Linked DNA regions of Metallumcola ferriviriculae. The protein of the gene in region 1 interacts with the protein of each later gene in a pairwise test. Links are inferred from orthologs where the notes say so. Each region holds a gene or a part of one and is shown in the gene's direction. Other genes may lie near its edges. The genes, in order: groL and grpE.

Region 1 (3,230 bases):
CATGGAATAGAGATTCTGCGAGGTGACACTGGAGAATGTGGTAGTAATATATAACAAATGAACTGCTCAACGCGCCACTAAATGGGACTTGGGATGAAATTTTTGAGATGATTGTATAAAACTTACCTTAATTGGTAATATTTTTTCATGAGGTGGTAACAATAAATAATGCCGTTCAGTGTTTTTTTAGTCAAAATCCCAGCTAATGTAAGATAAATAAAGATTTGCATAGATTTAACAAGGAAATAAGAGGAAATAGACTGTAAACGGGCAATAGTTTCGTGAAATGGCCATAGACAATACTTGCATAGAAGCCAAAGCTTGATTATTATTAGTATTGTTGGATGTTAGCACTCACTAGCGGTGAGTGCTAATAATAAATATCATATAATAGAAGGAGGGTTTGTTGTAATGAACATCAAGCCATTAGGTGACAAAGTAGTGATTAAGGTGTTAGAATCTGAGGAGAAAACGGTCAGTGGTATCGTTTTGCCGGATACTGCCAAGGAAAAGCCTCAGGAAGGCGAAGTTGTTGCAGTAGGCAGCGGTCGTGTGCTGGAAAATGGTGAAAAGGTAGCCTTGGAGGTTAAAGAAGGCGACAAGGTAATCTACTCCAAGTATACGGGCACTGAGGTAAAGCTGGATGGCAAGGAATACTTAATTTTGGCTGGAGAACACATATTAGCAAAAGTTCAATAAAAAAGAGAAGGTTTAATTTAAGGAGGGAATTAATTTGGCTAAACAGATTGTTTTCCGTGAGGAAGCTCGTCACGCCTTAGAGCGGGGCGTAAATGCACTTGCAGAAGCAGTAAAGGTTACTCTTGGTCCCAAGGGTAGAAATGTTGTTTTAGAAAAGAAATTCGGTTCTCCCACTATCACTAATGATGGTGTCACTATTGCTCGGGAGATTGAACTAGAGGATCCCTTAGAGAATATGGGAGCGCAGCTTGTCAAAGAAGTTGCTACTAAAACTAATGATGTTGCCGGTGACGGTACTACTACTGCTACTTTATTGGCGCAGGCTATTATCAGAGAAGGTCTGAAGAATGTGGCTGCCGGTGCAAACCCGATGGTCTTGAAAAAAGGTATCCAGAAAGCTGTAGAAAAAGCAGTCGAGGAATTGAAATCCGTCAGCAAACCTATTGAAAGCAAGGAAGCTATCGGTCAAGTAGCATCCATTTCCGCAAATGATGCTGAAATCGGTCATTTGATTGCTGAAGCGATGGAAAAAGTAGGAAAAGACGGAGTTATTACTGTTGAAGAATCCCAGAGTATTGGTACTTCATTAGATGTGGTTGAAGGTATGCAGTTTGACCGGGGTTACATATCTCCTTATATGGCAACTGATACTGAAAAAATGGAAGCTGTGCTTGAAGAACCGTATGTTTTGATTACCGATAAGAAGATTTCTGCTGTTAACGATATCTTGCCGGTACTGGAGAAAGTTGTTCAATCCGGTAAGGCATTGGTTATTATTGCTGAAGACGTAGACGGCGAAGCATTGCCTACTTTGGTAGTTAACAAGCTGAGAGGCACCTTTACTGCCGTGGCCGTGAAGGCTCCCGGTTTCGGTGATCGCAGAAAAGCAATGCTGCAGGATATCGCCGTGTTAACCGGTGGTGAAGTGATTTCCGAAGAACTTGGCTTGAAGCTAGAAAACACTACTTTAGAGATGCTGGGCCGTGCTCGTCAGATAACTATCAGTAAAGAAGATACTACCATCGTGGAAGGCCGCGGTTCTGGCGATGAAATTGAAAAGCGTATTGCTCAAATTCGCCGTCAGCATGAAGAGTCTACTTCGGAGTTCGACAAGGAGAAACTGCAGGAGCGTCTTGCGAAATTGGCGGGCGGGGTAGCTGTTATCGGTGTTGGTGCCGCCACAGAGACTGAAATGAAAGAGAAGAAGCTGCGTATTGAGGACGCTTTAGCCGCTACTCGTGCCGCAGTAGAAGAAGGTATCGTGTCCGGCGGTGGCACAGCTTTTATTGATATCTTACCTTCCTTGGATGGCATTGTACTTGAAGGTGACGAGATGACCGGCGTAAACATTATTAAGAAAGCTTTGGAAGAGCCGATACGTCAAATTGCAGCTAACGCTGGTGCCGAAGGATCTGTGATTGTAGAAAAAGTCAAGGCTGGCGACAGGGGTGTTGGTTTTAACGCTATGACCGGCCAATATGAAGATATGATTGTTGCCGGAATTGTTGACCCTGCCAAGGTTACCCGTTCTGCACTGCAGCACGCAGCAAGTATCGCATCCATGCTGCTGACGACTGAAACTTTAATTGCGGACATTCCGGATGAAAACGATAATGCTATGGGCGGAATGCCCGGCGGCGGAATGCCACCAATGATGTAAGATAAGATTTACTTCTAAACCCTATCCTTTTTCGGGATGGGGTTTTATTTTTTTATAATTATAGGAAAAATTTGTATATTTATGCGGAAGAAAAAGGCATGGAAAAAATTCAGCTACGTAATTGGCTCTCAAAATGATATTCGTATCAAAATGAGAAATCATTAAAATCAAGGGTTTTCAGTAATTCGTCTCATTTTGCGAGCTTACATACAGGGATACAATTTTTTTAAAAAGTGCTAATTGTGTATTGATGCCATAAAACCCTGTTATTCACAGTAGGCTACTAGTTAGTTTATTTCTTCGATAAGTCGCGCGGGAATGCTGACGCTGCGGCCTTTGGGCCCGCTGCTCCTTAGGTGAGGGAGAGTGCTTATTGTATAAATTTTTAGAATATGTTACCTTTGGCATAGATATTGCTTAGAGATAGTAGTGAAAGCTAAAGTATCCAAATGCAAGGGTGATGAGTATCTGAAGAGCTGCTTAAAGGTTGGTCTAAGAATTTATAGAAACAGTAAAATTACTAGAATTAGAGGTGGTATCTTATGGCAAGAACAATATCCCCATTAGAACCAACTGAAATAAAGGTGAAAAAAAATTGGTGTAAGGCATGCGGCATCTGCATAGCCCTTTGCCCCCAGCAAGTGTTAAAGGCTGATGAACGGGGCAAGGTAGTGGTTTCCTATCCGGAAAAATGTATCGGCTGTGGGATTTGTGAAACCCATTGTCCCGATTATGCTATCAGCGTGGAGGTGGGCAGCAATGACTGAGGTAAAAGACTTGGGCGTATTGATGCAAGGAAATGAAGCTTGTGCCGCAGGGGCATTGGCAGCTGGGGCAAAGTTCTTTGCCGGCTACCCGATCACTCCATCTA
Region 2 (3,227 bases), 2.4 Mb from region 1 along the record:
GGCCAATGAAGTGTTTGTCGCGTTTGTTTAAATTAAGTAACAGGTTGTCCCTTGTAATAATGCCTCTTGACAAACCACTGGGTTAATGATACTTTTTAGGTGTAAAAACTTAGCACTCAACAAGCATGAGTGCTAACAAGAAGGTGGGAGCAGCGCATGGAGCAACGTAAAAAGGAGATATTAGAGGCCATTATCAAAAATTACATTGAAACGGCCGAACCTGTTGGTTCCAGGACTATAGCGCGAAAATACGAGTTGGGTGTGAGCCCCGCAACTATCCGTAATGAAATGTCTGATTTGGAGGAGCTGGGTTTTATTGAGCAGCCCCATACTTCCTCCGGTAGGATTCCTTCAGATAAGGGTTATCGTTACTATGTCGATTGGTTGATGGATTCGTACCAGATGAGCCAGGGTGAAATTGAATATGTCGGGAAGCGTTATGCGGAGAAGGTTGAACAAATTGAAGAAATAGTGGAACGCACTGGGCAGCTCTTATCGCAGGTAACCAATTATGTGGCTCTAGTCATGGGCCCGCAGCTAAAGAAGAATTATATCAAGGATGTTAGGCTAATGTGGCTCTCGCCGGGCCGGGCTTTAATGGTGGTTGTGTTTCAGGGGGGGATGGTGCAGCATCGGACCATTAAGATACCTGAAGACATTAAATTGTCCGACTTAGAGAGAATCACCAATATTTTAAATAGCAAGCTGGAGGGGCATGCTATCCAACAGCTTAAAACAGAAATGTTTCAGGAGATATACGGCGACATGGTACGGGAAAAGATGGTGCTGCAGCGAATTATGGGTGTGCTGCTCAACTATTCTCGGGAGCAAATTCACCTGGATGGAACTGTAAATATATTGAATCAACCAGAATTTCACGATGTGGATAAGCTGAGATTATTGTTGACCAGTTTGGAGGAAAAATCCATGGTCAAGCAGCTCCTAACCGGACATTCGGGAACGGGGTTAGCAATAAAGATAGGTGGGGAAAATAAACAACAGGGTATTGACCAGTGCAGTATTATTACTGCCACATACCATATCGACGGCGAAGCGGCGGGGACCATCGGGCTGCTGGGGCCTACCCGCATGACTTATTCTAAAGCGATAGCATTAGTGCAGTTGGTCACGGGTAAATTATCTTTGGTCCTTAAGGATTATTACTAATCCGTCGATTAACTATGTGACTGAGCAGTCTTTCGCTGCTCTACATATGCTATGGTAATGAAGTGCCGTTTAGTTTTGACATGGTATCTGGTAAAGGAAATATCAGGATAGACGCATACCACAATCTTTTTAATTAATGTGCGACAGTAAACATTATTGGTTATTAAATTGGGCGGGCGGCGGTTATCGATTTTTATTGTGGCCGTTATTCTAGTCCCTTATTTTTGCAGGCAAAGAAATAGGTATGATATTAAGGTGAGGTGATGACTATGCTGAAAGAGGATACGAATAGCACTAAACAAAAGGAGGATGATCTACATAGTTTAAATGAAGACGCTGGGGTTGGGGTGGAAGAGGAGCTACAGCAGGGACAATCAGACATTGACGACGATTCTTTTGATGCACATCAGCAGTTAGAGCAAGTGATTGCGGAAAAGGAAGAACTTAACCGTAACTTTCTCAGGTTACAGGCAGACTTTGACAACTTTCGTAAACGCAGCCGCAAAGAACAGCAGGAATTTATGCGGTATGCATCTCAAAGTTTAATAGAAAAATTACTGCCGGTAATTGATAATTTTGAGCGGGCGCTTTCCAGCGACGATTCGCAAAGCCAAAGTTTTAAAGCCGGCATAGAGATGATTTATAAACAACTTGTGGGTATTTTGGAACAGGAGGGTTTGGTGGAAATTGAAACAGAAGGGCAGGACTTTGACCCAAATTTTCACGAAGCAGTCATGCAGGTGAAAAATGATGAATGTCCTGACAATATGGTTATAGAAGTGATGCAAAAAGGTTATAAATTAAAGGATAAAGTAGTTCGCCCGGCCATGGTAAAAGTGGCCAATAATTAATCTAAATTATATATGACACTAAGGAGGTAGATATCAAATGGGTAAAGTAATAGGCATTGATTTGGGCACAACTAACTCATGTATGGCTGTAATGGAGGGCGGTGAGGCGGTAGTAATCCCTAACGCGGAGGGCAACCGTACCACGCCGTCAGTGGTGGCGTTTTCAAAGGATGAAGAGCGGCTGGTCGGACAGGTGGCCAAACGTCAGTCCATTACCAATCCTGACCGCACTGTTACTTCAATTAAGCGGCATATGGGTACTGACTATAAGGTGAAAATCGGCGATAAGGATTATACACCCCAGGAAATTTCTGCGATGGTTCTACAAAAATTAAAAACTGACGCAGAAAGTTATTTGGGTGAGAAGGTCACCCAGGCAGTAATTACGGTGCCGGCGTATTTTACTGATAGCCAGCGGCAAGCGACTAAAGATGCGGGTAAGATTACCGGCTTGGAAGTGCTGCGTATCATCAACGAGCCAACTGCCGCTTCTCTGGCCTACGGCCTTGAGAAGGGCGAAGACCAGACTATTCTGGTCTATGACCTAGGTGGCGGTACCTTTGATGTTTCCATTTTGGAACTGGGCGAAGGAGTATTCGAAGTGAAAGCCACCAGCGGTAATAACCGTCTGGGCGGAGACGATTTCGACCAGCGCGTTATGGATCAGTTGGTGCAGGAGTTTAAGAAATCTCACGGGATAGATTTGTCTAAAGATAAGATGGCCATCCAGCGTTTGAAAGAAGCTGCAGAGAAGGCCAAGCATGAACTGTCAAGCGTTACCTCTACTAATATTAACTTGCCCTTTATTACTGCAACTCAGGAGGGCCCGCAGCACTTGGATATAACATTGACACGGGCAAAGTTTGACGAAATTACCGCTGATTTAGTGGAAAAAACCATGGGACCCACCCGTCAGGCATTAAGTGATGCCGGTTTAAAAGCGGATGCTATTGACCGGGTGATTTTAGTAGGTGGTTCCACTCGTATCCCTGCGGTTCAGGAAGCGATTAAGAAAGTTCTGGGTCAAGACCCCCATAAGGGTGTTAACCCTGACGAATGTGTCGCTTTAGGTGCTGCTATTCAGGCCGGTGTTTTGGCTGGTGAGGTAAAAGATGTGCTGCTGCTTGACGTGACACCGCTCACATTGGGGATTGAAACATTAGGAGGCGTCTTTACGATCTTGATAGAACGCAACACTACTATTCCTAC

The links.
Region 2: the proteins of groL (region 1) and grpE interact in binary tests that used the Escherichia coli proteins (3 or more experiments, as listed by UniProt). The link is inferred for Metallumcola ferriviriculae from one-to-one orthologs.

The regions. Positions count from the first base shown.
Region 1 is NZ_CP121694.1:3,465,494-3,468,723, reverse strand. Bases 146-3,046 are described here. They hold groL (chaperonin GroEL), read left to right. Parts: upstream 146-733; coding sequence 734-2,359; downstream 2,360-3,046. Other genes in these bases: MFMK1_RS17120 (4Fe-4S binding protein), read left to right, coding at 2,902-3,046; groES (co-chaperone GroES), read left to right, coding at 412-699. In the rest of the region: MFMK1_RS17135 (MogA/MoaB family molybdenum cofactor biosynthesis protein), read left to right, coding at 1-54; more of MFMK1_RS17120, read left to right, coding at 3,047-3,126; MFMK1_RS17115 (2-oxoacid:acceptor oxidoreductase subunit alpha), read left to right, coding at 3,119-3,230.
Region 2 is NZ_CP121694.1:1,071,279-1,074,505, forward strand. Bases 330-3,227 are described here. They hold grpE (nucleotide exchange factor GrpE), read left to right. Parts: upstream 330-1,436; coding sequence 1,437-2,018; downstream 2,019-3,227. Other genes in these bases: hrcA (heat-inducible transcriptional repressor HrcA), read left to right, coding at 330-1,167; dnaK (molecular chaperone DnaK), read left to right, coding at 2,056-3,227. In the rest of the region: radical SAM family heme chaperone HemW, read left to right, coding at 1-31; more of hrcA, read left to right, coding at 157-329. UniProt on the Escherichia coli protein: Participates actively in the response to hyperosmotic and heat shock by preventing the aggregation of stress-denatured proteins, in association with DnaK and GrpE. It is the nucleotide exchange factor for DnaK and may function as a thermosensor.